Regions from separate parts of the Pelosinus sp. UFO1 genome, predicted to be linked through region 1. Evidence: riboswitches for the same ligand, from Rfam matches in the RefSeq annotation. Region 1 holds a riboswitch; each other region holds the start of a gene.
What was found. Region 1 has a riboswitch for cyclic di-AMP ahead of UFO1_RS13280 (NlpC/P60 family protein). Riboswitches for the same ligand answer to the same signal wherever they lie in the genome.
Positions count from the first base shown of each region.

Region 2: linked by a shared signal. The riboswitch ahead of UFO1_RS18775 (C40 family peptidase) and the one ahead of UFO1_RS13280 (NlpC/P60 family protein) in region 1 are both predicted to bind cyclic di-AMP.
Region 3: linked by a shared signal. The riboswitch ahead of UFO1_RS08455 (3D domain-containing protein) and the one ahead of UFO1_RS13280 (NlpC/P60 family protein) in region 1 are both predicted to bind cyclic di-AMP.

Region 1 covers NZ_CP008852.1:2,789,560-2,800,043, forward strand. The annotation lists gene UFO1_RS13275 (ABC transporter ATP-binding protein) at 63-1,778, opposite strand; gene UFO1_RS13280 (NlpC/P60 family protein) at 2,028-2,696, opposite strand; cyclic di-AMP (ydaO/yuaA leader) riboswitch at 2,701-2,846, opposite strand; gene UFO1_RS13285 (glycosyltransferase family 2 protein) at 2,977-3,915, opposite strand; gene aroH (chorismate mutase) at 4,062-4,424, opposite strand; gene UFO1_RS13295 (hypothetical protein) at 4,509-4,811, opposite strand; gene UFO1_RS24520 (DUF1540 domain-containing protein) at 4,913-5,068, opposite strand; gene UFO1_RS13300 (hydrogenase expression/formation C-terminal domain-containing protein) at 5,195-5,566, opposite strand; gene UFO1_RS13305 (HyaD/HybD family hydrogenase maturation endopeptidase) at 5,559-6,044, opposite strand; gene cybH (Ni/Fe-hydrogenase, b-type cytochrome subunit) at 6,041-6,742, opposite strand; gene UFO1_RS13315 (nickel-dependent hydrogenase large subunit) at 6,767-8,665, opposite strand; gene UFO1_RS13320 (hydrogenase small subunit) at 8,687-9,787, opposite strand; gene nirJ2 (putative heme d1 biosynthesis radical SAM protein NirJ2) at 9,858-10,484, opposite strand, start outside.
Region 2 covers NZ_CP008852.1:3,968,233-3,978,716, forward strand. The annotation lists gene UFO1_RS18745 (TolC family protein) at 1-462, opposite strand, end outside; gene UFO1_RS18750 (cell wall metabolism sensor histidine kinase WalK) at 1,100-2,275, opposite strand; gene UFO1_RS18755 (response regulator transcription factor) at 2,268-2,963, opposite strand; gene UFO1_RS18760 (LemA family protein) at 3,049-3,603, opposite strand; gene UFO1_RS18765 (hypothetical protein) at 3,755-3,955, opposite strand; gene UFO1_RS18770 (TVP38/TMEM64 family protein) at 4,245-4,922, opposite strand; partial or broken gene UFO1_RS25850 (IS3 family transposase) at 5,059-5,286, shown strand; gene UFO1_RS18775 (C40 family peptidase) at 5,294-5,983, opposite strand; cyclic di-AMP (ydaO/yuaA leader) riboswitch at 5,987-6,115, opposite strand; gene UFO1_RS25320 (hypothetical protein) at 6,666-6,833, opposite strand; gene UFO1_RS18780 (AarF/ABC1/UbiB kinase family protein) at 7,016-8,698, opposite strand; gene UFO1_RS18785 (YgcG family protein) at 8,859-9,611, opposite strand; gene UFO1_RS18790 (SHOCT domain-containing protein) at 9,883-10,125, opposite strand; gene UFO1_RS18795 (N-acetylmuramoyl-L-alanine amidase) at 10,180-10,389, opposite strand; gene UFO1_RS18800 (DUF6803 family protein) at 10,444-10,484, opposite strand, start outside.
Region 3 covers NZ_CP008852.1:1,847,560-1,858,043, forward strand. The annotation lists gene UFO1_RS08415 (glutamine synthetase III) at 1-456, shown strand, start outside; gene UFO1_RS08420 (glutamine synthetase) at 582-2,483, shown strand; gene tpx (thiol peroxidase) at 2,590-3,102, opposite strand; gene UFO1_RS08430 (ferritin family protein) at 3,316-3,813, shown strand; gene UFO1_RS24385 (DUF2970 domain-containing protein) at 3,983-4,117, shown strand; gene UFO1_RS08435 (Zn-dependent hydrolase) at 4,273-5,502, shown strand; gene UFO1_RS26110 (3D domain-containing protein) at 5,670-6,395, shown strand; gene UFO1_RS08445 (DHHA1 domain-containing protein) at 6,491-7,702, opposite strand; gene UFO1_RS08450 (L,D-transpeptidase family protein) at 7,871-8,518, shown strand; cyclic di-AMP (ydaO/yuaA leader) riboswitch at 8,557-8,700, shown strand; gene UFO1_RS08455 (3D domain-containing protein) at 8,752-9,342, shown strand; gene UFO1_RS08460 (DMT family transporter) at 9,482-9,931, shown strand; gene UFO1_RS08465 (hypothetical protein) at 10,108-10,484, shown strand, end outside.

The DNA of each region.
Region 1 (10,484 bases):
GCAACATAAAAATAAGTAAAGAGTGCAAAGCCCTTGGCGAGTATCACTACCCGCCCTACTTTTTATGCCTGCATCTCTTCATTAAATACGGCCTTAGCATACACTCCGCCTCGTTCTACAAGTTCTGCGTGTGTTCCTGCTTCTGTAATTCTGCCATTCATTAAACAAATCACTTTATCTGAATCTAATAAACTAGACAATCGATGGGTAATTAGAAAAGTTGTACGATTTTTGCTAACTTTACGTATGGACTCCATAACCAATTTCTCAGCCTCTGTATCAAGGGCTGCTGTTGGTTCATCTAATAATAAAATTGGTGGTTCAACAATAATGGCACGAGCAATTGCAATACGCTGCCGCTGTCCCCCGGATACATTATTACCCAATTCACCAACAATATAATCATAACCACCAGGCAAATTCATAATAAAATCATGGGCATTCGCTAGTTTTGCTGCTTGTTTTACTTCATCGAAGGTAGCATTTGGTCGTCCATACCGAATGTTCTCTAAAATACTTATATTAAATAAAATCGGTTGTTGTTGAATAAATCCGATCTGTTTACGTAAACAACTCATCTTTATCTCTTTTATATTAAGATCATCCAATAAAATAACCCCGGAAATAGGATCATAAAAACGTAGGAGTAAATTCGCAAAAGATGATTTTCCGGCACCACTTGGTCCTACAATGGCCACCATATCACCTGGACGTATTATAAAATTAATTCCCCTTAAGGTCCCTAGCTCTGGGAGATATTCAAAATTTACATCTCTAAATTCAACCTTTCCCATAACCTTATCTATTTCTTGTTTTCCGTCAAACACTACCTTCGTTTCTCTTTCCAAACTACTAACCCTTTGCCAAGCAACAATGCCTAACTTCATACTAGAAACAGCTTCGCTAATCTTTCTGATAGGCGTTGGAATATTAATAATATATATCAAAAAAGCAAACATGCCGCCTATGGTTAACTTATCATTAATTACTTCTCGACCACCATACCATATAATTCCCGTCAGGCCGATGGACGCTAGGAATTCTACTAAAGCAATTAAAATAGCCTTTAATCGCTGTACTTTAATAAAATCACCAGCCGCATGGCGCATGCGCAAGCAAAATTTTTGTGATTCATACTCTTCTCGCACATAGCTTTGTACCACTTTTACCGATAATAAGGCCTGATGCAATATGCTAGTCACTTCGCCCAAAGTTTCTTCCACCAATTTGCCTAATCCACTAATTTTTTCATTAAAAAAGCTAGTAGCAAGAATAATAAAGGGCAAAGTAGCAAAGGTCACTAATGCCAGTTGCCAATCAAAGTAAATCATAATCATTAGGATAGCAATTAAATTAAGTGACTCGACTAACAAATCAGGTACCGCCACTGAAACAGCTTGCTGAATCAACCCTAAGTCATTTGTAAATAAAGAAATAATTTCACCTGTTGAGGTATTAATAAAATATGCATAATCTAGTTGTTGTAACCGTTCAAACATCCTCTGTCGCAGTTTTGCCAACATCAGATTACCCGCTTTTGCTATCTTTTGTCCATAAATATATGAAAATATACCCCGTAATAAATATAAACCGATGACACCTGCTATAATCAGATGTAAAAAATCCTCATCCCCAGCAATTAATGCATCATCAATTAAAAACTTTATAACTAAGGGAGCCAACAAACCCGCAATACTGGCAATGATAAAACATATCAATGCCAATAATACCATCTCCCAATGCGGTACTATAAATTTTTGCCAATATAATTTAAACATACAAGCCTCCGTACTTAGTAGAGGCAACTCATTAGTGCCCAAATTACAAAATACTCATTTGCTATTAAAATAAGAAAATACCTTTAGTATAGTATAACTTATTTAACGATAAATATATATAACATAAACATATAAAAACTAGGCCTCCCACCAAAGCATTGCACTGGCAGAGCCTAGTTTGGTTATATTGTGTTCCTGTAATACTAAAAATAAAAGCAAGGAGGCGTACTAGCCTCCCCTTACACTGCATTATAGCACCCGACGCGCTCCAAGGTAACGTGCTCCCCAATAACCACTATCCAATCGATCAATTACTACTCCACGACTTGAAGTAGCGCTAATAAACTGCCCATTGCCCACATAAATACCAGAGTGGGAAGCACCAGCTTCATAGGTAGTAAAAAACACAGTGTCTCCTGGTTGTAGGCGACTGTAGGATACAGGTTGCCCAACTTCATACTGTTCATCAGCAGCTCTTGGCAAATAAACACCAGCTTGCGCAAATACATAGCGAGTAAAACCCGAACAATCAAAACCATTCGGTGTAGTCCCACCAAAAACATAAGGTACACCTTGATAACGCAATGCTGTCTGTATTACCCGCCTAGTTGCAGCACTGGAACTATCACGACTAACTGACATCTCTCTGCCCATGATCGCACGGTATGTTTGCATACCAATCACTCCATCAGCGTCTAGACCTCTGTCTCTTTGAAAGTTTTTTACTGCCTTAACTGTTACTTCACCAAAATCCCCATCAGAGCTACCAGCATTATACCCAAGTGCATTTAATTGTGCTTGAATACTAGCTATGTCATCACCCTGATCGCCTTGATGGTAAGCAGCTGCCGCGCAGGTTATGGTTCCTGCACTAACTAAAAATAGCAATAACACCACGACTCGAAAAATTTTAGTCAATATACATACCCCTCTCACTAGCCTCCGAGGTTAGCTGACGGGTTAGGGTTGAGATCCCCCTACCTCTAGGCAAATAAAAATCAGCCAAAAGGTTTCACCCCAAAACTTTGGTTCCCCCGGTCCTGTGCATTGATTAGGCTTTTATAAAACTGCACATTTTTTATTATTCGCTTTTTAAGTGAATATTCCTGCCATACATCTCATTATTTTACAATTAATATTTTCTTTTACAAGTTTTGTATGAATTATCCACTTTTAGCAAAATAAATCATAATTGCATTTATTCTTTTTGCTGTTGCTTTAATTCTACACGCAACAAATACAAGGGACGTTGCTTTACTTCTTCAAATATGCGCCCTACATATTCTCCAATAATACCTAGCCCTAACAATTGTAATCCACCTAAAAATAAGATACTTGCAGAAATCGTCGCCCACCCTGGTACTGCCTCTAGAGTAAACAACTTAATATATACAACATGCATTGTCACAGCAAAGCTAATCAACGCAAATAACAATCCCATAAAAAAGGCAAAGCGTAAAGGTAATTTAGAATAAGCAGTAATTCCATCAAGAGCAAAATGCATCATTTTCCGTAAAGAAAACTTAGATGTACCAGCAAAACGTTTCGGAGCAACGAACTCTACCAATGCTTGCCGATAACCGATTGCCCCGATCATACCTCGAATAAAGCGTGCCCTTTCTTTGTAACGACGAAAACTTTGTACAACAGCTTTATCCAATAAACGAAAATCCGAACCACCTTCTTGAATATGCACTTTAGACATAGCATTAATTAGCTTATAAAATAGACCAGAAGTAACAGACTTAAACCAGGAAACTCCTTCGGTACTAATTCTTATCGTTTGAACTACCTCAAATCCCTCTTCCCATTTTGCCAAAAGAACTGGCAACATTTCAGGTGGATGTTGCATATCTCCATCCATTGTAATAACACCATCGCCATCAGCATGATCAAGACCACAAGTCAAAGCTAATTGATGTCCATAATTTCGCGCCATAATCAATCCTCTAACCCTGCTGTCTTGCTGCGATATTTTCTCTAATAGCAGGGGTGTCGCATCACTTGAACCATCATCGACAAAAAGTAATTCAAACTTATAAGGTAATGGCTCCATATGTTTACAAACTTCCTGGTAAAAAAATTCAATATTCTCTTCTTCATTATATACAGGTACAACAATCGAGATGAATTTCATTATTTTCTCCTCTATTCCTAACTTGTCCTAACTTTATTATGATCATTCATAAAAGTAAGCCTTTGCCTCCCATAGCAAAGGCTTACTTTTAATGATTATTATAAGCCTATAGATTAAACTTATAATAATATAATTAAAAGACAAGTCTATTTTTCTTTATTAATATCTTGCCGCAATACTACTGCGCCTCTTAAATATAAATGCCTAATCGCTTTTTGTGGCAAATCAGTATTTAACAATATAAGTACACGAATACAGTGCGCTACCCCATTTGGGCTGTCAATTTCCTGCGTACCGAATAATGGTACCTCTGTCCATCCTAAATTCCTTGCTGCAATAGCCGGAAACGCCGAATTAACATCTGGAGTCGAGCTGAAAATTACAGCCCCAATATCTTCTATGTCGATTTTATTTGCCTCAACCAGAGCTGATAGAAGCTCTATTACGTTGCTAATAATCTCAGTTGACTCATTTTTCTCCACCGTAGTGGCACCTCGGATACCACGCACCAACCTTATCATCCTCTCTTACTACTATTCTAGTAAATAATTCGTTATTCACCACGTGATATCCTCTATCCTTTTAGAAAATCATCAGGATTTATTACAATAACAAGCTCCGCAATGATGGCATATCCACCATCCGCACCGAGGACAAATTGAATTAGATTCATTTAGTACGATATATTTTCCTTCATTATAATCCTTCCAACAAAAAACACTGCCTAAATCTTTATACAGTAACACATCATAAGCATCGACCCACGCTTTTTGATTATCTAATGTAAATAGTACTTCATTATGCCCTGTACTGTTATTCTTACGATATTCCTCTATTTTGATTTTTTCCTGTTTATCATCCCGTACCACAACAACATATAAATTCTTAATATCCATACTCCCACCCCCATAAATATATATGGCTGCCTAGAAGTATGTATACCAAAAGGAATATAAAATCAGCATAGCTGAATTTTATATTCCCTCTAAAACTTTCTTTACTTTTGATAAAAAGTTTTACAGTTTGTTTGTTCACTTTGATTAGCGGCTTTACCACCACCATCTACATTGACCTCAATTGCAGAAGCATCACAGTGTTCACCATTTCTCCAATATTTACAATTCGATACAGTACATTTTACGCCTGATAGCATGTGCATTCACCTCCCTTTTTTCAAATTTAGTATGTAGACTTTTCTTTCTCTTTATCCATTAAAACTAGGAATATAAAACAAAAATACTGAATGAGAAGGTTACCAACCACCTTCTCATTCAGTATTTTACGCTAATTTTTGTGTTAATTTTTGCAACCCCATATTTATATCTTCAATTTGTGCAGAAGCTACTTGAGGATAATTGCCGATTTCGATCGTCTCAAGTATAGGGTTTTTTGTCTGATCATAAAATACACCGTACCATATTCCTGCTATACCACTTTCCATCCACTCCGCTGGTTCAGCAGTATCAGACAAGTGGATGGTAATACTCCCGAGACCGAGAAAATCTCGAATTTCTTGACGCTCATCATCAGTAAGAGACATCTTATTAATAAAGACACTCCATGTTTCACCAGTCAAGGTAAAGCGTTTTAATGCCCCGTTTATCTCAAACAAGACTGCTTTACTCTTTTGCGATAATACTGCTTCATTCATGAATTTTCCCAACCTCTACCTGCCAATCTTTCAATACTTGTAATATCTCTTTTACTACATTATCCATTGTTTCTGCTACTATAGGTGTTAATTCCAAACCAATATCAATCGCGAATGGTTGTACTCCCATTATCATGATTTCCTTAGCAGGTTTTTCTAATACTTCCATTATCGCGAGTACATCTTGAATGCCAAGTTCATGCATCGATACTTTTTCTTTAAAGTATGCCTTAACTTCGTCATTTTGAAACCGATAAAAAGATCCGGGTGGTAATTGCCCTGACACAGCATCAATTAAAATTAAATTATCTGTTCCAACTAAAAAACGTAACAACTCCATGCCTAGCGTACCGCCATCTAATACCTGTACATTGGGAGGAAAGGAGTAGTGGCTAAGCAAATGTTCCACTACTCTTACACCAAATCCTTCATCCTGCATCAAAATGTTTCCTACCCCTAAAACCGTGATTTGCTTCATTCTTTTAGATCTCCTATATCATCCGGTTCTTTATCATAAAACTTAACTCCTGAAAACATTGCAGAAATCTCACCATATTTTTCACTCATGTCAGCCCTTGTCGCCATATATACATGGATAATGACAAATAAAACAATCATCCACGCTACGTAATGATGAATTAGATGCACAGTATATTCATCAATTAATAAATGGTTGATAGGTCCAAACAACTTAGCAAGTCCGCTATTGGGATTAACTTGTGCATACATAGCAAATCCTGTAAAGGCTTCTAAAAAAATCATACCATACACGCCACCATATCCTGACCTGGCCATTGAATTTCTTAGGTATGGTCTATGAGCAGAACGCATAAAGCCATAATGCAGGCCCATATCAAGCATTCCTGTCCAAAATAGTTTCGTCCAGGGTTTCGGGAGCATACGATCACCTTTATGTATGATAAATCCATAAATCCGTAAAATAAAGGATGCCATTAATATGTACGCCGCAGAAAAATGAATGAACCTAATTGTAGACATCGATGCCCAGTTACTAATAGCAAACGTTGGTTCTACACCTTGGCTACCAATATAAAAAGGATTACCAATATATAGACCCGTAACAAACAGAACTAAAATAGCCCCCGCCATTATCCAATGAAAAATTCTCGTCCATATTGTAAATACATAATAAACAGTTACTACACGAGTCTTCATTATACTCCTCCTTACCTACCATTCCTAGGCCTTCAAATAAGGATCACTATGTACAACTGCCAATTGACGACCTGAAGTATCATACAAATGAGTAGCACAAGCTAAACAAGGATCAAAAGCATGTATTGCTTTTAAAATTTCAAGAGGCTTATCAGCAATCTTTACTTTAGTATCCATCATAGTAGCTTCATAAGGTCCATAACCAGACTTACTATCCCGTGGACAAGCATTCCACGTAGATGGTACAACTGCCTGATAATTAGCGATTTTACCATCTTTAATAACTACCCAATGGCTAAGACCACCACGAGGTGCTTCATGAAGACCTACACCCTTTGCTTCCTTAGGCCACATCGTAGGTTCCCATTTTTCCATATTTGCAACAGAAGTATCGCCAGCTTTAATATTATTTACTAGTTTATCAAAGTAATACTTGCTGAGATATGCCATGACTTGCGCTTCTAGCCCTCGTACTGCCGTACGACCAACAGTTGATAACATCCACTTTTCTGGTGCTATGTTTAACACTTTTGAGACTCCATCTATTTGATCAACCATCATTTTTTCAACCCAAGTCGGCTCTTTAATGATTCCCTGCTTTACTTTCGTGTATACTATAATATAACGCGAAAGAGGTCCTACTTCGGCCATCTTGCCTTTCCATTTTGGGGTCTTAATCCACGAATATTTGCCATTCTCATCAAGGTATTTCCAATCAGTTTTCGTTCCCTCTTTTGGTGCAGTGTACTCGGGTTTAGTCACACCACTCCACGGGTGCAAATCCATATCCTTTTCAGGATAATTGTACCAGGAGTGTTCAACACCTTCCGTTAATACTTCTGGATCCACTAAGTCTTTAGCTTCAAAAGTATGAAATACGGCTTTATCAACACCTTGAGAAAACTGTTCTACAACGCCATCAGAGCGCAGCAATAAATTCTTATGAAAATCACCATTTGAAGTTCCAGAATAGGTCTCCTCTGGATAGTCTCCAAAACCAAGTACCCTCTCTTTAGCTAAGCCACCGCCGTCAACATAACCCTTTTTAACGTATAACTCTCCAATTGCTAGTACATCGGGCACGTAAAAGGAACTAGCAAGACTGATTGCCAGATTGATTGACGTATCCACAGCTGCCAAACGTTCTGTATTAATCGGTGCATTCATGTCATTCATCGAAATAGAGCAAGGCATACCACCAACCACATAATGAGGATGAGGATTTTTTCCACCAAAGACGACATGGGAAATAACAATTTCACGTTGTTTATCAAGCATATTTAAATAATGGGATACTGCCATTAAATGTACCTCTGGTGGTACTACATCATAATCAGGGTGATCCCACCACTGAGCAGAGAAGATCCCTAATTGACCACTATCCACAATTTTTTTCACTTTATCTTGTATACTCTTAAAATAAGCAGTGGTAGCTTTAGGGAATTCTTTAGGATATGCACTAGTGTCAAATTCAACTGGACCTTTTAGGCCTAAATCATATTTTTCTAACACTGTATTTTGTAAAGCTGCGGTAGCTGCTGGATCTGCTTTAAGAGCAGCAACAGGACTAATCCAATCCAAGGCATGTAAATGATAAAAATGTACAATATGATCATGTACCATTTGTGTCGTTGCAATAATGTTTCGGATATAGTTCGCATTTTTAGGAATTTGGATCCCTAATGCATCTTCTACTGCCCGCAAGCAACCTAATGCGTGAACAGTAGTGCAAACGCCACAAATTCTTTGCGCAAAAAGCCATGCATCTCGAGGATCACGACCTTTTAAAATTAGTTCAATACCACGCCATGCTGTGCCACTAGATAATGCATCTTGTACCTTACCAGTAGTTTCATCAACCGTAACTTCTAATCGTAAATGCCCTTCAATACGATTTACAGGATCAACAACAACACGTTTCACAAAACATCCTCCTCATTTCTTCTATTCATTATCATTATCTCGTTCATTATTGTCATCTTTATGATGTCTTCTATGTTGAATAGCAGAAAGAGCACCATGAGCAATTACACCAGCTGTAAGGGCGCCTGCCGCAACCAAGCCAACTTTATCCGCATTCGCAATGACATTAGGAACAGGAATGTTAGGCATACGTTCATAAAACGGATCATTATCCCAAAAATTATTAGAAGCACAAGCTACGCAGGGTGCTCCAGATTGAATCGGGTAGGAAAGCCCATTCCACCATCGCATGTTACCACAAGAATTATAAGCTTCCGGTCCGCGACACCCGACCTTGTATAAACACCAACCAGCCTTACTGCCTGCGTCATCAAACTTCTCGACAAACATACCCGAATCAAAAAAGGGACGACGATAACAAGTATCATGAATCCGATTGCCAAAAAATTGTTTCGGGCGGCCTTTGCTGTCCAAAGGAGGAATTTGTCCAAATAGGGTATAATGCATGATCACACCTGTGATAACTTCTGGGATCGGCGGACAGCCCGGTACCTTTATAATTGTCTTGCCACTAATTACATCACTGACGGAAACAGATTTAGTAGGGTTTGGTTTAGCAGCTTGAATTCCTCCCCAAGCCGCACAAGAGCCAACTTCAATGATTGCAGCAGCACCTTTTGCTACTTCTTTAAGATTATGTACAAAGGGTTTACCACCTACCATACAAGAAGTACCATCATCATTCAATGGAACTGCACCTTCAATTGCAAGTAAATATTTTCCATTATACTTTTTCATAACTTCTTGTAAATGTTGTTCTAACGGTTCACCTGCAGCAGCAGCTAATACATCCATATATTCCATGGAAATCATGTTTAATAGGACATCAGAGGCCAAAGGTGTCTGTGAGCGAATAAAAGCCTCATCACACCCTGTACACTCATGTCCATGTAGCCAAATGACAGGCACTAGGGGCTGCTTTTCAGCTGCAGATACCACTTCTGAAATCATCATCGGTGATAATCCTAAAATTCCTGTAACTGTGACACAGGTTTTCAAAAAACTACGCCGGCTTACATTTTTCTTTTGGAATAAATCCCACATTGACTCCAAATTATCCATAATTAACCTCCCATCTTATTACAAAAGGACTTAGCTTATGCCAAGTCCATAAGAACACAGAAAGTGAGCCTTATTTTTTTACTTCTCTAACTCCGCGATCACACCATGGCTCTTCTGCCATATAATCTCCATCATAATAGTAATAAGCGCGAGCCCGACAGCCACCACAAATACCATCATAGCCACAAGTTCCACAGCCGCCTTTTAATGTTTCGTGTCGTAATTTATTAAACATCTCACTATCTCGCCAAAGGATATCAAAATCAGTTTCACGAACATTGCCGATCTTAATCGGCAAATAAGGACAAGCTTGTACGTCACCATTTGGCAGAATTACACAATAACCAGTACCCGCTAAACAGCCACGCGTAAATCGCATTGGTATATTACGTTCCTTAGCTATACGCATAAATTGAGGAGCACAGGTAGGTTTAAGTTCAATTGGTACTTCTTTTTGTTTCTCTAATATGCGTGTTAGCACTGCTTCATATTGCTCTGTTTTTAGCGTGGTATCTTCAATATCTTTCCCCCTGCCTGTGGGCACTAAGAAAAAGATATGATGAGCCATAGCTCCTATTTTGACCGCTAAATCAGTAATATCAGTAACTTCCTTTTCATTCCACGTAGTTATTGTTGTATGAATTTGAAAAGGAAGCCCCACCTTCTTACAGGCTTGCATAGCAGCAATTGTTTTATC
Region 2 (10,484 bases), 1.2 Mb from region 1:
CTCCAGCGCTTTATCGGCATAGAGCAGGTCATAATAGGCTGTTTTGGCCGTAGTATAGACCTCCATCTGCTTATCTTGGTAATTAGCTTTGGCCATTTCGGCATCGCTACCAGCCATTTTGCCCATGGCTTTTAGTTTGGCTGGATTCATAAATTCCTGGGTTAAAGTATATTCGGTCATCATAGCATCAAAAGGATTTAAGCTACCGTTTGGTATGTCGTCTTTCATAATCCCAAACTGCGGATTCGGCAAGGCTTTAGCCAGCGGAATACGGGCTTGTTTTTCCTCCCAGCGTTTTTGACTTTCGATTACAGCCGGATTGCTTTTAACAGCCGTATCCACTACTTGCTTTAACGACAATGTTTCCTGGACCTCCGCCGCCATAGCTGGTGCCATAATTCCCAATACGAGCACAGCGGTCAATGGCAGTGTTTTGTGTTGAAACCATTTTATAACTTTCATATGTCCCCCTTTACGTCCCCACTTGAGGCGTTAATGACAAACTTATTTCTTTATACTAAATTTTAAGCGCAATAATCCTGTTTACTACTATACAGATAAGTTATGAAGAAGTTGTGAAGAAGTCATGAAGATCTCATGAAGATATACATAATTTTATAATTTAGTCTTTGATCCTCTATGTCCCTGATTTGAATGCTCGAAACCACAACACTCAAGAGTCATGGGGACATTATTTTGATTTCATCATTCTTCCTTGATAGATACCTCTTCAATTCGATTTAAAAGATAATACCATAAATACCCAACGACTACCGATTGGATTATAAGTAATCCCAACATTGCCCTTCACCTCGTTCTTCTTTGCTCTCAATATCTATATAATATCTAACTGGTGTGAAGATCTCATGAAGAAAGTTTGAAGAACTGATGTTATTTATAGTTACTTAATCATTCTTTTATATTTTGAGTAGACTTGAACGACATACCTAACTAACATCAATACCCATGACTTCAGAACCTTCCCTATAATACAGGCAGGTTCTTTCCTATTCGGACATAAAAACAGAGACGCAACCGAATGCGTCTCATGATAGATTTTCTATATCGTTTTGAACTACCTGTCTCATTCTCACATGTATTACGAGAGATTCCCCTTATCCTGACTGCTTTCTTCCAGACCAACTGGTAACAGTATTTGAAAAACACTTCCTTCTCCCAACTTACTTTTGACTGCTACCCGGCCGCCATGAATTTCCACAAGTTGCTTAACAATAGCCAGTCCTAAGCCCGATCCACCGCTTTTTCTATCTCGCGACTTGTCCCCCCGATAGAAATGGTCGAAGATATGAGGTATATCCTCTTGTGCAATACCAGGCCCGTTATCAACGACTGAAACCTTAAGCCATGATCGACCTTCTATTTCTTCCTGCACAGTAACAACCTTTACAATACTCTTAGTTGGAGAATAACGAATGGCATTCACTAGAATGTTATAAAACACCTGGTTGAGCCGATCTGCATCGGCTTCAAGCTCCGGCAATTTTTCGTCTAACATGCAATCCACGCGGATGTCCTTCTCATCCGCTAGCGGTTTAAGCATGTACACAGCTCGACTAACAATTTGATTGACATGTGTACTGTTTTTTTCCAACGCTAACTGACGAACTTCGGCTAACGACAAATCACGAAGGTCTGTAATGAGGCGATTGAGCCGGATAGCTTCTTCATGTAAGGAAGAAAGTTGTTCCTGACTCGGTTCAATCACACCATCTACCATCCCCTCTAAGTGTCCTTGAATTATGGCAAGCGGTGTCCGAAGCTCATGAGCGACATTGGCTAAGAATTGTCGACGCAAGTTGGTATTGAGCGCCAATGTTTCGGCCATCCGGTTAAAGATAGCAGCTAAGTGACCCACTTCATCTTTCGTTTCCACCGACACTTGCTGATCAAAATTTCCTTTTTCAATTTGCTCTGCAGCGCGGCTCAAATTGCGGAGCGGTACGGTAATGCTGCGAGCTACGAAATAACTAGCAGCAAGACCGGCTGCCAAAACGGCCATCCCTACCCAAATAAGCGATTTGTGGACAGAAGCCAAAAAAGTTTCTTCTGGTGGTCCCATGACAAAAGCCACCGTCGAATTGCCGACATCCGTATGCTTCATCATGCCATTTTGCCCCATTTCCATCTTCTGCACTACTAAATACTCTTTGAAATGCTCATTCATCTGTCCATTGGTCAAGTAAACCAGTAATAATACCGTAAACGCCACCGCCAAAAACATCACGCCTGTAATGCGGTAAGTAATACTATTCATCGACTTCACCAGCAAATTTGTAGCCAATCCCATATACCGTTTGAATATGCTGAGGTTCCTTCGGATTAATCTCGATTTTGCGACGCAAGTTCTTAATATGTGCGTCAATTGTCCGTTCATACCCTTCAAAGCTATACCCTTGGATTTGTTCGACAATCTGCAGGCGGCTATAAACCTTACCAGCATTGGCTGCTAATAGTTCCATAATTTTAAACTCGGTAGGCGTCACTTCCACAGTATGGCCACCGTTGGTAACTTGGTGACGTTCTAAGTCAATGATTAGATTTCCCACTTGAATTGGCTCGCTCCGCACCACCTCTTTATTTGCACGGCGCAAAATGGCTTTGGCCCGAGCGACTACTTCTTTGGGACTAAAAGGCTTTGTCACGTAGTCATCTGCACCAATTTCCAGACCGATTAATCTGTCGCTTTCTTCATCTCGGGCAGTAAGCATAATGATGGGAATATCATTATCCTTACGGATTTTTCGGCAGACATCCAATCCATCAAGACCAGGCAACATCAAATCTAACACCATAATATCTGGCTTCTTTTCCCGCACTACCTGCAATGCATCTAGGCCATCATTAACCGAATACGTTATACAGCCTTCTTTTTCGAAATATGTTCTCAAAAGATTAACTAGTTTCACATCATCGTCGACAATTAATACTGAATATTGGGCCATAAGAAGCCCCCCTCTCATACAACATTCACATTCTACTATTCATCCTTTGACCATTTTCTTCCTCTTTCGGCAACTTGTCTTACTGTTAAAACTTAACTTGCGGCACTTGTTTAGCTCCTTCATCGGCTTTAAAATATTCCATGGGATCAAATCCGTAATATCTAGCAAATATACTGGCCGGCAGCGAACGAATGGTTGTGTTATAAAGCTGTACACTTTCGTTATAATCCTTACGGGCCACTGCAATGCGATTTTCAGTTCCCGATAATTCATCCATCAATGCTCGGAAATTTTTATCCGCTTTCAAATTCGGATAGTTTTCAGCAATTACCAAGAGCCGACTCAGAGCAGTATTTAATTCCCCATTCGCCTCAGCCTTAGCACTCGGTCCTTGGGCACCGCCCAGTTTCGCCCTGGCATCAGCCACCGCCTGAATCGCTTGCTGCTCATGGGCAGCATATCCCTTCACCGTACTAACGAGATTAGGAATTAAGTCAGCTCTCCGCTGAAGCTGGTTTTCAATCTGACTCCATTTGCCACCAACGTTTTCACTCATATTTATCAAACTGTTATAGCTTGAAATTCCACCTATGACTAGCATGGCGACTATGGCTATAATGATCCATACAGTCCTATTCATCATATTTTCCTCCTTACCTTCTTTATCTCTAGTATACAGTTTTATTGTGAAGAAGTTTTGAAGATCATATGAAGAACTTATGGGAATTCACAAGGTTTTCCCATTTTCTATAGCAATCAAATAGCCCTTCCGTATGGAAGGGCTATTACTATTACATGTGATGACCAGAATGCTCGTTACCACCGTCTTTCGGAGCATCCTGGGGCGGTGCTGGCTGCTCTTGATTTGTCTCTTCGGCGGCAAATACCGTAGCCGTGGTCGGCAGCAAAACCGTACCCGATATAAATACTGCTGTTAACGCAGCAAAAATGATTCCTGTTACTTTTTTATTCATTGTCATTATTCTCCCCATTCCTCTTTTTGTTATTCTCTATGTACTCCTATAGCGTTATGTCCACTTTTTAAACCCCAAAGCTTATAATTCTTACTGGTTTATATAGTTTTTATTATACTAAACATATGTGAAGAACTTATGAAGAAAGTTTGAAGAACTTATGAAATTTCTTCTAATAGTATTAAAGGAGTCAGTTTATTAAGTATCTATACCTTAATACCCCTAAAAAAGGATGGTCAATATATCATCCTTTTTTCTCCTAGATACCATTTTTCGCTTTTACTACAACCAATGCCTATTTATTTGCTTATGCATTTCCATGTTGCACTTTGCTTCGCCTATACCACCATAAAGCCAGATATACTCCAACAACTAAAGCTGCTACTACTATGAGCCGAGTCATGTTTTCTCCAGCAAATACAATATCATGGCCAAGTAAGACTTTTATCACTACCGGTGGTAATTTACCAAGCACTGTTGCCAGAAAAAAATCCCGAAATGACATGCGGCTAATGGCTGCAACGGCCGTAATAATACCCGATGGAGCTAATGGAAGCAGACGAGCTATTAATAAAGCCTTAAAACCATTGGCTGCGCTGTAATCATCCACCTGCTTAAGATACTTACTTTTAGTAATCCATCCTTCCACTATTTGACGAAAGAAGTACCGGGCGAAAACAAACATGACTAGTGCCCCAATCACTTCTCCTGACCAAGAAATGACAATACCCCAAAATAGCCCATAGATGATGCCTGCTGCCCCTGATAAAATCATAAAGGGAAAAACAATCGTAAAAGTCATAACCACAAATAGGGCCAGTGTTATCACTACCGACCATTCACCAAAAGAACGTAAGTACTCAGCCAAGGCAGAAATATCACCATGCTTGATGATGCCATATGCTTCTTGAAAAAACTCCGGCTGCCACAGATAGGTCAGCCCAACCAATGTAATAATAACTAGCCAGCCCCACAATTTATTCATAAATAATCTTCCTTTTCTATAATAATGATTCATTATTTATCTTGTTATATACTCTCGTAACTAATCTATATATCTTAATTCTTATCATACTATAACAATATGAAAAACTGATGAAAATCCCTTGAAGAACTAATAAAACTTCATCGGCTTATTGAAATCAGAGCAATTTTATCTGCAAACGTTTGAGTATATGGACCATTAAAAAGAAGAATAGTATACATATATTACTATAAACCATATCAAAATTAAAAGTAGACTAAAAGGACTGAGTCCTGTACAATACAGGATTCAGTCCTCAAATAGCTGCTTAATAATTTTTGTCTACTTTTTGGGGTCAGTTCAAAAATGCTGGCAGCCTTTTTAATGCAATTTTAGCGTAATATTCGTTTCGCCCCAATATATCTTGGTGCCCAGTAGGAATTGTCCATGCGAGCAATTGATACACCGTGGCTTGATGACGAATTAATAAACAGGCCATTACCAATGTAGATACCATTGTGTGATGGTCCTGGTGCATATGTAGTAAAGAACACCATATCTCCCGGCTGCAGATTGTCATAACTAACAGGAACACCTAATTCGTACTGCTCATCGGCAGTGCGTGGCAGGTTTATGCCATTTAGCCTGAAAACATACTGGGTGAAGCCCGAACAATCGAATCCTTGGGGAGTATCTCCGCCCCACAAATATGGAATTCCTTGAAGCCTTTTACTTGTTTGAATGATGTTGTCGATAAGGTACCGGCTTCTCTGGCCCCGGCTGACTTGGCTGTTGCCGCTCCGCAAGGCATCCCATGTCTGATAACCAACGATACCGTCAGCATCTAGTCCGCTATTTGCTTGAAAGTTTTCAACAGCTGCCTCAGTCAAATTCCCATAAACGCCATCGGCACTCGGGATGTTATAGCCGAGACTTTGTAACCGTTCCTGAAGAAAAGTTACCTCAGATCCCCTATCTCCAGGCCGAAGAATATCTGCTGCGTGAGCTCCTACCGGAGTTAACAAAGCAAATGAGATCGCTACTGCAATGGATGCGATGACTTTTGGTATAAACGTATTCACTCTTGTTCCGCCTTTCTTCGCCTCCGGAGTTAGCTGTCGGGTTAGGGTCAGGCAATGCAACCCTGCGAAAAAACGCTTCACCCCAAAAACTTGGGTCCTCCGTACCTATACAGGATTCGGCGTATGTACTGTAAAAAAGCTCCTAAATTCACCTCCTTAAATATAAACACCACCAGTCTTCTTACCCCAGCAATAGTTTATTAAAACTGACTTCTAAAAGGAAATTACTCTACAAGAGGCCAAACTACAAGTGGGTGTATTCCAAGTGGGATATAACCACTATACCAAAAAAGTATGAATTTTTTATGAAGATCCCGTAAAATTTGTATGGGCTGGTGAATTATTTCAGTTAAAAAGTACTATAGCCCGGTATCTTACTATTTGTTAGTAACACTTTAGTTATTGAAAATGCGCAGAAGGTGGTGGCATTGTCATTGAACCTAGCCAAGACCACTAACGTGACGATAAAAAATTGAGACTCGGTTTTCAGCCAGAGCCTCTTTGTTTTTAGCACTCAACATTCAAAGTATCTTTTATTTGGTCGCCAGTCACATCTAGATTCTTATAGTGAAGTACAACATCTACGTTCTTCGCTAAATTTTTACGATAGGTAACTTGGATAGCTAAGTCTTTGACGACAATCTCCTGCAACCTAATAAAAAAATCGCGGTCACACGTCGGACTATGAATGTAAGGAAAGCATGTTCTTTTTATTTAGTATTTCCTTCACCCGCTGATACTCTTCATTGGTAATTTCACCATAGTATATCCCTGCTTTTAATAGTTCTATTGTATCAACTTTATCGTCTGGGCTATACCGAAAAATCGCTTTATACATCCAGGCCATCATTATCTTCGTTCACTTCCTCAAATTTATTTTCCATTACATCATATAATACCGAATTCATATGAATTTCTATTGAAAAACATATGAATTTATTGTGATCTTTTAAATATGGCCCTTATATTGCCAAAAGAAGGTGAATAATTTATGAATATCTTTTCTAAAACTCATTGAAGATTCCTATGAAGCTATTTTTTCATCTGACGAAAAATGCGAAAGAATAAATATAGCGTGCCTCCGAGTGCTACCAATAACAGATAATAGCCAGTGTGATGGATTTGTGCTTGAATTGGTCCCGCTCCTGAGTGCATCATAATAGCCGATGTTAGAAACATACTGGCAATGATCAAGCTATAGGAAATACGATTAATAGACTTGTCCAGCTTTTCTCCGATAAATTCAATACCACTAATGGTCAAGGGAATTTTCTTTTCGCCGCGGATCATCCCCGAAAGAAAAGATGGTAACTCGCTGAACACAATCCGTAACTTTTTCTTCGTGGCAAGGGCATTTGCCAAAACCACCGTCTCACTAGGTCGCACCAGAAGATTCTTATGTAAGAATTCTTCAATAATCGGCCGGGCAATCTCCAAAAAGTTGACGTTTGGGTCAATTTTTCGCGCATTCCCTTCAGCCAGAGCAAATGCTTTACCTAGCAGCAGTAACCGTTCCGGCATGCGGATACCATGCTTTTGCGAAACTTGCATCATGCCAAAAATCATTTTTCCTATCTCCAGTTTGCCCTGGGTCATCCCCTGAGACACGAAAAGCAGTTCAGCCATATCCTCATAATAATTTTGCCAGTTGGTATGTCCCGAAGATTGTCCCATCTCAAGCGCCACATTCATCAACGCTTCCACATCGCTATTCTGTATCGCAGTGAAGTTTTCCACTAATCGTTCGGTCATACGCGGATCAGTACGCCCAACGATACCGAAATCCAGATATACAATTTCACCTGCAGGGGTCAGACGAATATTCCCGGAATGAGGGTCGCCGTGGAAGACACCATACAATAACACCTGGCGCAGAAAACTTTCTAAAAATTTGCTGGCTAGTTTCCGTCGAGCCGCCAAATCTAGTTTCCCTGCCGCTTCCTCGATACTTATGCCATCAATAAATTCCATCGTCAAAATATTCTCATTGCTGAGCCTCCACTCCACCTGTGGCGTACGAGCCAAACCCGCCCCGGCCAGTAACCGACTAAACAACTGGATATTACCGGCTTCCACAGCAAAATCAAATTCCTTACGGAGGGAATGGGAAAAAACCATGAAGCTATTTTCAATATCCAACAGTTTATACACTTCGGGCTGTTCGGCTAAAAATCCAACGATTTTTTGCAACACCATTAAGTCCAGTTCGATCTGATTGATAACCTCTGGCTTACGGACTTTGATCGCAACTTTACGACCATCTTGTAAGGTGGCTAAATGGGTCTGAGCAATGGATGCTACCCCTAATGGCTCCGGATCAATCGATACAAACCATTCTTTATAATCCGGCAAGTTCTCCGCGATTATTTCTTGTATGTGCGCAAACGGTACTGGCGTCACTTGCTCCTGCAGCCGCTGTAAGGCATCGGTTACAAATACTGGCACAAAATCAGGCCGACTACTTAGAAATTGGCCGAGCTTAATAAACGTCGGCCCCAATTCTTCCAACATCAACGGTAATTTTTGTGCCAATCGCCGGAACTCTTCACTTTTAATTGTCTTGTCTAAAGCACCTGCCCGCCCCCAGGAACCGAAGGCAAAAAAACGTCGCAATCCCAAATCTCTTACCAAAAAACCAAAACCGTACCTGATAAATACACTCGCAATATGACGGGTTCTCGCCCGCACCGCATCTTCCCTATGCCATGTTGCCATTCCCACACCGCCTACAAAACATTATATAGTATCATTATAGCCTTATGGATTGAGTTTTCAAACACAGTGTCCCGTTGCAATGCTCCCTGCCGACTCACTAACCACCACTTTAGCAAGCCTGTCTAGATGAAAGGTAAGTATAATGTTTAAGCACGATAATCTACCATTTCCGGTCCGCTCCGCCGCCGCCCCCTGATCCACCACCATATCCTCCGCCCCCACTACCACGCAACCTGAGCAATGATAATAGGAGAAAGGTAATGCTGCCGCCGAGGAGTAGCCAATCTGCGATAAATAGAAGAAAAACCCCTACAACAGCCGCCCCTTGCACCCACCATGGCAAACCATCCCACCATGCCGGAACAAGGTCGCCGCTTACTTTTGCAGTTCCTCGGGCATCTTGCGGTGCTACGATACCATATTCGGCAGAGACCAACCGCATGATAGCTTTATAGCTGTTCCAGATTCCCTGATCATAGTCACCACGCCCAGCATAGAGTATAAGGTATTCATCTTGAAGCTGCCCGACCTTGGCGTCGTTTAAAGCCCCTTCCAAACCATACCCTACCTCGACACGAGACTTTCGATCACCAACGGCTACCAACAGCAATACTCCGTTATTCAGCGATTTATCGCCGATTTTCCACTGTCTGAGCATCGCTAGTGAATAATCTTGAATTGGTTCCTCATTCAACGAATTGACAGTAACTACTACTACTTGTGCCTTGGTCTGCCTAGAAATCTTTGCTCCTAGTGTATTGATCTTCGCCTTGGTTTCTCCGCTTAATACGCCGGCGTAATCCTGCACATATATACTGCCCGCAGGGGCAGGCGGTATGGCAGGCGCCGCCGAAGCTACCGTACCGATGACCATATATACCGCCATCAGCAACCACACCAGCCATTTTTTCATAACCACCCCTCCCTCACTTCCCTCTATTACCACTATTGTACAATGTCCGTATGAAGAACTCATGAATATCCTATGAATATCTCCTACTTTTTCTTAAATTGTCTACAAAGACGACATTCCTCGCCAACTATTGAAAGAGCTGCCGTTAAATCAAAAGACCAGGATTTTTCCTGGTCTTTTCTCTCATTATTTAGTGCTAGTGTTCTCTCCGTCCCATCACCATTTTGCTCATTTTTGGCATGATAGGAGCCTTTATAAAAGAATTTGTGTTTTATTCCAGCTCTTTTTTCATGCGCTGATATTCATCAGTAGTAATTTCCCCTTTGGCGTACCGCTGTTTTAATATCTCCACAGCGTCAGTCCGGACCCCATTTGTAGTGCCGCCACGGAATAGCGTTTTAAATAGCCAAACCACTGCCATTATAATAAGAGCGGTAAACGCCAAATGAACGAGCATTCCTAGGCCCATGCCCAACCAGCCGAAGGGGCCACCGAAACCGTAACCCATCATCATAGTTCATGCACCTCCTTTGTATTAATCCTAGTATAGCTTAACATTATGGAGTTTTTATGAAGAAACTGTGCGTTTTTGATGTAAATTGATAAAGGCCACCTCTACTAATACCGCTGGGCAGTCTGCTTCTCGGAGCACCTGAAAATTTGCTTCCTTCACGCCCCGGTCAGAGGTGTTCAATTCCGCCACCAACCTAGTGTGAATGCAGGCAGCCTTTGCCCTCGTATGCTCCCCGGCACTAAAGCTGAAATGACCAAAAAGCAAAGCAGCCCCTCCTACAGGAAGGGCTGCTTTGCTTTTAACGAATTATTTTAACTTTTATTGTCCCATATGTTGCATATGTTGCATATTTCCACCAA
Region 3 (10,484 bases), 940 kb from region 1:
AAACATGGTGTATTGAGCAGATTGGAAATGGAATCTCGTTATGAAATAGCTCTTGAAAATTATATCAAAACAATTAACATTGAAGCGCTGACAATGATAGAAATGGCTAAGAGAGAAATAATGCCTGCTGTTATCAAGTCTGCTACAGGTCTTGCTGCTTCAATCAATACAATCAAAGCTACAGGTGTAGCGGTTGACTTAACCGCTCAAACTGAATTGTTAACAGAAATTTCTTCATTAACTGGGGCATTAAAGAAAGCTATTACGGTTCTTGAAGAAACTGTAGAAAAAGCCTCAAATGCTCATGGAGACATATATGAACAAGCTTCATTATACCGTTTTGATGTATTTGAGAAAATGGCAACACTACGTGAAGTTGTTGATACACTTGAAACTTTAGTAGATAAAGATGTATGGCCAATGCCAACTTATGGTGAACTATTATTCAACATATAATCTATTAATTAAATATCCTGGCTGTACAAGCCAGGATTTTAATTTTTGTATACAGGCGCTTACTTGTTGACGTCAGTCAATCTGGGGAGTACAATTATACTTAAAATATGTAAGAGGTGATGCAAATGATAAATGAATTGCTTTATGTGATTCCAGCTGGAAAATATGACAAAAGCGAATTGGTTGAGCTATTAAAACAACATTCAGAGATTAAGTTTGTTTCATTAGTGGGTATTGACCTTGCTGGTAATGACACTGATGAGAAAATTCCAATGGGAATATTCCTTAAAGATATGGATGATTTCTTTAGAGGAAGCGCAGTACAAACAGATGGTTCTTCTGTAGTACTTACAGGTATTGCTACTTTGAATAATGCAAAAGTAGATATGCCTGCCGATGCTAATGTAAATTGGTTTGTTGATTATAATTATGATAATATTGATGAAGCAACTGGCAAACCTACTGGTACACTTCGTATTCCAGCATTCCTTGTTCATGATGGATTGCGTGTTGATTCCCGTGCGGTATTAGCTGATAGTCTCGCTTACATAAAATCAGAACTGAAAAGTTTATTCAAAAAATATCCTAAAGTTGCTGGCCTTGAACATATCAATGGGGAAGACATTGAGGATATTGTTTTTACATCAGGAACGGAACTTGAGTTTTGGGTTAAGACACCAGTTGATAAAGCTGAAGTTGCAGAATTGTCAGCATCCCAGACTTTGCAAGAACAATACTGGCAACGTACCCGTGGCTCTGTGCGTACTGCATTAGAACAAACGGTTGTGATGTTAGATAATTACGGTTTGAAAACTGAAATGGGCCATAAAGAAGTTGGTGGGATTAAAGCCACTATTGATGAAGCTGGTAATTTGACTCATGTTTGCGAACAGCTAGAAATTGACTGGCGTTTCGCGGATGCTATGCAAGCAGCCGATAATGAATTACAAGCTCGTATTGTTGTAAGAGAAGTATTTAGAGCGAATGGTCTTGAAGTAACCTTTAAGGCAAAACCAATCATTGGTGTAGCTGGTAATGGTGAACATACTCATGTAGGTTTCGCTGCTAAAATGAAATCAGGCAAATTAGTGAACTTGTTTGCTCCTACTGACATGAAAGCTGATTTTATGAGTGCCGTTGGTTACGGTTCTATCATGGGTTTACTTAAAAACTATGAAGCGATCAACCCATTTATTTCTTCAACAAACGATGCATTGAATCGTTTGAAACCAGGTTTTGAAGCACCAGTTTGTATCGTAACTTCCCTTGGACATACGCCAGAAATTCCTTCACGTAATCGTACGATCCTTGCAGGCTTGGTACGTGACGTAAATAATCCATTAGCTACTCGTTTTGAAGTTCGTGCAGCGAATCCTTATACAAATACGTATGTTGCCTTATCTGCTATTTACTTAAGCATGCTTGACGGGGTTAAAGGGATTGTGGAGTCCGGTAAAAATACAAAAGAAATATTGGCTGAGTTGTCTAAAGAAGCAGGCGTTCCTGGGTTCTATTTAGAAAAGGACCGTGCTTATCGCAGCGAACATGATGTATTCGAAGATTATACAGAAGAAGAACGTAATAAATTATTTAGTAAACCTCCTGCTACTGTTTGGGAAAACATGGAGAACCTTAAAAAGTATCCAGAAAAAACCCAAGTAATTAAAACGGGTAATATTTTGCGTCAAGAAATTATTGATGCTTTCGTTGCAGGTGCTTTAATCCGTTGGTCAACAGAATTGGTTAAGAGAATTATTCCTGAAAACCTTGCTATTGTTAAAGCTACAAAACCTTTGCACGATGCAGAAACTGCAGTTGATTACGACTTATACCTTTGGGATAAAGTGAACGCCTTACGTGTAGAGTTGGCTAAAGATACTGTAGCTCACAAGGGTATTTTTACTCGTATTGCTAATGCCATTGCATCAGGCGATTATGACACTGCTTCTACTCTTCAAGTTGAAATGTATGGCAAAGTAGAAGAGTTGAAAGCTGTATACGCTCAATACAAATCTAACATTATTTAATAATTGTTAATAACAAAAGCCCCTTATCTACGGATAAGGGGCTTCTTTGTGCTGGTTTTTTACATGAAAATAGCAGCACACTATATGTGGCCGCTATTTTTAAAATTTATATGTACTGCTTTACAACGGCCATTACTTTATCGTAATCAGGCTGATCACCAATATTAGCAACATACTCTACGTGACGTACAATGTCATTTTTATCAATGACCACTGTACCGCGGGATAAAAGACGTAATTCTTCAATAACAAATCCATATTTAAGACCAAAATCAAGATCCTTGTGATCAGAGATAGTTTTTATGGTGGCGATATCTTTTGCAGCACAATATTTTTTCAAGGCAAAAGGTAAGTCAACGCTGATTGATAAAACCGTTAAGCCATCAATTTTAGCAGCCTCTTCATTAAACCAGCGAGTTTGAATATCGCAAACAGATGTATCTATGGAAGGTACAACGCTAATTACGCGAACCTTACTTTTTGTATCACTAAGTGAAAGAGGAGATAGATCTGGAGATAATGCAGTGAACTCAGGAGCCTTATCACCGATCTTTACTTCCGTACCAATTAGTGTCACTGGATTGCCACCGAATTTTACAACATCACTACGTTTACTCATTAGGGAACGCCTCCTTGTTTAAATGTGATCATATATATATGGTAACATGTGTCAGAAAGAATGTAAATAATAATTATTATTAAATAGTTTAAAATTTTATCTTAAAGAATGAGAGAAGAAGTCAGTATTTGTAGTAGCTTTGCAGGAGTTTAGTAGAGATTGTTGAAGTATTAGAAAAGATATAATAGTATTTTTACTTGAGGGGGCATATAAATGGATGTAAAATTATTTAGTGATCTTGAAGGCTTACGAATTGCGATGGATATAGAAGAGCAGGGGCGTGATTTTTATCAACAAGCTTTCGATATAGCAAAAGAAGATGCCCATAAAGATCTATTCTGTTTATTGAAAAACGAAGAAATTATTCATTTTGAAACATTTAGTAAAATTTTTGATACAGTAAATAAAAATAAAGAGGCGGCATCAGAGGAATACTTGTTTGATCCCGAGACTTCTCGTTATCTTACTGTGCTGGCAGAAGGTCATATATTCCCAACAGCAGCCAATGCGAAAGTTAAAATTGCCGAAGTGACAACAGTTCGCGAAATTTTACAAATGGCCATTCAAGCTGAAAAAGATTCTATATTGTTTTATGATGAATTAGCAACTAAATCAAAATTCGAAGAAGCTAAGAAAATTTTTACAACTCTTAAAGCAGAAGAACAAACTCATGTAGTTAAATTACGTAAAATTCTCGATACCTTAGCTTAAGTAAATATATTATCCTCACCAGAATAATCGCGGCATAGTTTCCGCGATTATTCTTTTACCAATAAGTCTTAAAGATTCTACTTTTCAGCAGGAAATATTCTGAAAATAGGGAATTATATATATACTGGAATATAGCCTATCATATAGAAAGGTAGGAGGGGGTTACGTAGTGACTAAAGGAATGGGAAAACGTGCTCATCACAGACAGGACATGAAAAAGTTAAATCAAACTGCACTTACGATTGGTGGTGTGTTAGGAGCTATTTGCTTAATAGCGGTCATCGTCTCTCTTTTGTATAAGTGATACAAAGTGCCTTAAGGCACTTTTCTTTTGTGTATAAGAAGAGTAAAAAGAAAAGAATGCTACCTAAAAATTATATGTAGGTAAGAGATGGAAATATTGTCGAGATAGGGTTATACTGTTTATATAGAAAGAAACGTTATAAGGGGGCGGGGCTGATGATTAAAGATAAAGAATGGGTAATAAATGAAATAGAGAAAATTGCCTGTTTTGGAAAGGGACCTCGCGGCATAACTCGCTTAGCTTTTAGCCAAACCGCTGTAGAATCGCAAGAATACATAATAAGCTTAATGAAGCAGGAAGGCCTAGTCGTCACAGTCGATCAAATTGGCAATATTATTGGTCGTCTAGAGGGCAAAGATAATACATTACCAGCAGTAGCTACGGGTTCCCATTTGGATACAGTACCAGAGGGGGGCAAGTATGACGGTGTACTTGGAGTAATTGGCGGATTAGCAGCGATGCGTCGTTTAAAAGATAGAGGGGGCTTAACACACCCAGTTGAGCTGATCGTTTTTGCTTCTGAAGAATCAAGTCGCTTTGGTTTTGCTACAATAGGAAGTAAAACTATGGTGGGATTAGCCAATAGCATTGCTTGGAGTAAGGCTAAAGACCAAGATGGCAGGAGTTTTCCAGAAGTAATGTTAGAGAATCAATATGATCTAGAGCATCTCAGCGCTGCAGCACGTAGTAGTGAAGACATAAAGGCTTTTATTGAACTTCATATTGAGCAAGGAAGAGTGCTAGAAAAGGAGGGAAGAACGATAGGGATAGTGGAAGCCATCGCTGCTCCTACACGTCTTAAGATTATAGTAGAGGGTGTAGCTGCTCATTCAGGCTCTACTCCTATGGAAGAGCGACAAGATGCCCTAGTAAGTGCTTCTATGATTGTGCTGGCTATACAAGAGATCGGACTCGAACAATCAAGCTACGGTACAGTAGCTACGGTAGGCATGCTCAAAGTCCACCCAGGTTCTATAAATGTTATTCCTGGTGTGGTGGAAATGCATGTAGACATTCGCGGCATAGATCATGAAAGTATTATTGAATGTTTACAGGATATTAAGGATGCGATTAGTGCAATTGCGGAAGAGCAAGAAACTGGGGTTTCCATCGTAATGCTTTCAGCAGAAAAACCTGTAAAAATGAATAAAGAAATTATGAGTCTTATTAAGAAGGTTTGTAATGAAAAAAATGTGTCTTACCAATTTTTACATAGCCGAGCAGGTCATGATGCTATGAATCTATCTCGCTTGGCACCAACGGGTATGATCTTTGTTCCTTCCAAAGATGGAGTCAGTCACAATCCAGATGAGTACACGAAGGATGACGATATAATGGTAGGAATTGATATTCTGACGGAAACGTTATATCAATTGGCAAAGTAGACTCATGGTTTTGGTCATAATGAAATATTGAAAAAATCAGCAGTAGAGCGGTCTTAGGGCCGCTCTATTTTTTTTAGGCAGTTATTACCGTTACTAATTATGTAAACAATATGGTAAAATGACAGGGACAGGACTTATCCATGACGTATTTTGAAAGGGGATTTTGAATGAAAAAATTAATTGCCAGTATATGTGCAGTTGTGGCAGTTCACTTCTTTTCTCCTGCCATGCCAGTTCATGCTGCAGCCTTAGATGAGCAGTTGGCACAGTTGGTTGCGCAAAATGCTAGTGTTGATCGCATACAACAGCTGTTGCTATTAAAGAAAGAATGGGAGCAGGGAAATAAACAGGGACTAATAGAAAACTTGGCGAAAGCGGCTATAAACCAATCAAGTCAAGTGAGCGCTGCCAATGCCTTAGTGCAAGGTAATGTAAATCAAGTAGTAAGCAATGCTTTACGCCAACAGGTTGAGCAAAAGATTACAGATCAAGCAATTCCTTATGGAAAAGAATTAGCGGCGTTTGCTGCATTATTTAATAATCAGTCCTTAGCACCGAAAGCTGTCCAAGAGAATAATTCTCTGACAGCAGCACCTCAAAATTATAAGAGAGTATTAAATATGACTTCTACGGCCTATGCGCCTGGGCCATTAGATAATGGTAAATGGGGTTATAAAACCTATGTAGGTGGCGCTGTGCGCCCAGGAGTGGCCGCAGTAGATCCTAACGTCATTCCAATGGGAACCAAATTATGGGTAGAAGGTTATGGGGAAGCTGTCGCAGATGATCAAGGCAGCGCAATTAAAGGCAATCGTATTGATCTAGTCTTTAACAATCGTCAAGATGCTCTTGATTATGGAATTAAGAACGTAAAAGTATACGTATTAAATTAATCAAAAAACTGGCTCTAGTGAGTAACTATAAGTTACATGCTAGAGCCAGTTTTTTTGTTATTTGATAACCTATGAAATATAGCGGTTACAGGTTCCTACAATTGTTTCCGTATGTTTTCTCTTGCTAACGTAAGTGCGGCAGGGAGCTCGCCAATCTGACTGCCGCCTCCTTGAGCAGATTGCTCATTTCCGCCACCTTTTCCATCCAATAGAGGGAGTATCTTTTTTACTTCTTGACCCATGTGAAGAGCAACATCCGATGAAGCTGAAAAAACAAGGTGAACTTTAGTTTGTTCTTGATTTATCCCCGCGATAAGGGCGATGGTATAGGGGTTACTACTCAGTTCCTTGGCGATATAATTCACCTCGTTAGGGCTAGCGTCTGTGAGAGTATGTACAATTAATTTATGATGATTAATTACTTCTCCCTGTTGATAAAGAGTAATTGAGAGATTGCGGTGTAATTCTTGCTTTAATAAGGCTAATTCTTTGGTAGTAGTCTCTAACTTCTGCAATTGTTTTTCGACGCCATTAAGAATCTTCGGAATAGGCAATGATAGGCAACTTGCAAGTTGATGCAGAATTGTATTCTTTTGCTGATAGTCGGTGAGACCGCGCCAGCCACAGACAAAATCAACCCGCACGCCATTTTTCTTACGCTCCCAGCTGAGGATTTTAATGCAGCTAATTTCTCCTGTATTGGCGACATGAGTACCACAGCAAGCAGAGTAGTCAAAATTAGCGATTTCCACTAGTCGTATTTCAGAAAAGTCCTTTGCAGGAGGTTTGCGTAAGGGGAAGCTTTGCAGGTTAGCTTGATTCAACCAGTGAGTATGTACGGCTTGTGCTTGGATAACAACTTGATTGGCTGCTACTTCTACGGATTCTAGATTTTCAGGCGTTAGAACTTCAATATCCAAATCAATTTGGCTGGATTCTTTGCCTAAATGAAAGCCGACAGTATTTGCTTTTAGTATAGAGTAAAATGCACCAGAGAGAATATGTTGACCGCTATGTTGCTGCATATGATCAAAACGCCTCTCCCAGTTAATCCGTCCCTGTACACTGCGAGTAATTGGTTCTGCTTCAAGGATATGAACGACATTCTCGCCATCTTCCTGGACTTCGATAACAGCCAGATCGTCAAGATAGCCAAGGTCAAAGGGTTGTCCGCCTGATTCTGGATAAAAAGCAGTTCGGTCTAAGATGACAGCCCACCTATTATTAGGTAAGGAGCTAACCTGTATGATATTGGCATTAAATTCTTTTATATAAGCATTTTCGTGGTAAAGTTTTGTAGTTGTCAAGAAGATACCTCCTATAATAAATGGTTTTGATAAGCTATAGATACTATTATACTATTTTTTCTTTCTTGCACATATATTTTTGGGAGAGGTTGTGTAGGGGGAATTGGTGTGACAATTTTAAAGGTAAAAAAAACACAAATTTTTTATAGTGTAGCTATTTTGCTTCTTATGAGTCTTATCTTTGGGATGCTTGGTTTTGAGTATATGGATGAACAGGAACTAGCAGCTATTGAAAATCAGCCTGTTACTGCGCCGATAGGAGCAGTCAGCATTGTTGTTAAAGTCTCGCAGCGAGTCTTGGAAGTATATAGTGATGGAAACCTACATAAAACATACCGAATTGCGGTTGGTAAGAGTGGAACTCCGACACCCATTGGAGAATGGAATGTCGTATGGAAAGACTATAATTGGGGAACTGGATTTGGTACTCGTTGGATAGGGATTAATGTGCCCTGGGGAATTTATGGTATTCATGGTACAAACAAACCTTGGTCCATCGGACAATTTGCGAGCCACGGTTGTATTCGCATGCGGAATAAGGATGTGGAAGAATTATTTGAATGGGTGCCGATTAATACTCCTGTGCGCATTGAAGGTCGTAAGATAAAGGTAGAGCGCACGTTGAAATTTCAGATGTCCGGCTCGGATGTTGCTTTATTACAAATGAAATTAAAAGAGTTCGGTTACTTTAACGGACGGGCAGATGGAATCTTTGGGAGCATTACGAAACAGGCCATTGAAACCTATCAAGCAGAACATAATCTAGAAGTTACGGGTATAGTAACGAAGCAAATGGCAGAAATATTGGGCATTTAAAACCTTGTTTTTTGACTAATTGCTAAAAATATAGTATAATCTCTACAATGCCGAATCCATAACAGGTACGGGGGAACCAATACATATACAGGGGATAATCCGCAAATGCGGAGGGGCGCGTTCTCAATTCTCTCTTTTCCCTATCCCGACAGCTAACCCCGGAGGCTGACGAATTCTGAGCTAATAGTTACTAATTAACTATCTCAGGGTCGTTTAAAAGAGAGGTGGACAAATTGAAAAAATTCCATGTATTAGCAGCATTGATTTTTTGTATGCTGCTAAGTAACGTTGTCGCTTTTGCCGCACCAGGGGACAAGCTTATTAAGCTAGGTATGCGCGGTGAAGATGTACAAATGGTACAAAAATCACTTTTAGAAAAAGGTTTCTACGTCGGTGAGATTGATGGTGTTTTTGGTAACGCAACACTAAAGGCAATAAGAGATTTTCAAATTAGCAATGGATTAGTAGCAGACGGAGTTGTTGGTAAGGAAACCTTACTGTATTTAGGGCGTCCTGGTAGCGCTGAAGGTAACCCAAGCAGATTTGGTAGATCACTTACTATGAGTGCATCTGGCTATAGTGCTTATGATGATGGAAACTCTAATCATACATATGGCGGTAATTTAGTTCGTAAAGGACTTGTAGCAGTTGATCCAGGGGTCATTCCCCTTGGAACCCGGTTATTTATACCCGGTTATGGCTACGCAATAGCAGATGATATTGGCGGCGCCATAAGAGGAGATAAGATCGATTTAGCATTTGATAGTCATGGGGAAGCCATGCAGTTTGGTAGACAACGGGTAACAGTATACATCGTGGATTAGCAGGTGGTTGCCTGCTACTTTTTTTTGCGTAAAAATTTTATTATTATAACAGATAGCTTGTATAGAAAGATATATCAAATAGGATACTACCTTTATAAAGAATAGAGAAAATACGGTTTCTCATTGAGGAGTGTAAGATTTGGATATATCAGGGAACTTACTTGCATTATCATTGGCCTTTATCTCGGGTATTCTTATGGCAGTACAAGGATCACTCAACACTGGACTAAGTAAAGTGGTTGGTCTCTTAGAAACAACATTTATTGTACATATTACAGGGACGATCTTGCTACTGATACTACTTTTTGCTTTCCAGATGGGAAAAGGCAATTTATCTCTTTTAAGTGAAGCACCTTGGTATGCTTACCTAGGTGGAGTGGTTGGCGTGGGTATTATCTATTTGGTGGCGGCTAGTATACCACAGGTAGGGGTTGCCAATGCTACAACGGCAATTATTATTGGACAAGTATTAACTGCCATTGTCATCGACCATTTTGGCGCATTTGGCTTGGTGCAGATGGCCTATGGTTGGAATCAAATAGTAGGTCTTATCTTATTGGCAATTGGTGGGAAGTTACTATTAAGTTAAGTGATACTGCATTTTTTATTAAGAACTTAATGATCTCTTTAGCCTCATGTTAGAAACATAAGGCTTTTTTGTCTGTCAGGGTACTTTCAAATTTCTAATGATACAAAGAGGAATTACAGAAACAATAGTCGAAATATCAGTAGTTATTTTTAAAATGGTAATCGGAGGAATGCTAAGTGAAAGTTTTTGACAATGATAATAGAGAAGGTTTATTGAATCGGCCGGGAAAAAGTTATTCATTAACCTTTGGCGAAGAAAAAACAAGTCATGAAGGGCTTGATGATATCTATCTAGAAATTGAAGAACGGATATTAGAAGCCATTAAAATAGGCGAGCCATTTACTTTCGATGGGATAAACGAGCGGGGAAATTTATATTACACGATTGAACGTACTGAAGAAGACTATATTCTAAGCGTGAAGGAAATTACAGAGGAAACAGGAGAACTGATCAAAAGTACCTTAGAAAGTGTTAAGAAATTAGGCAAAGAGAAAATGGAAGAGATCATGGAAATCATGATTTTAGAAGATATAGACATTGATATCAAAAAAAC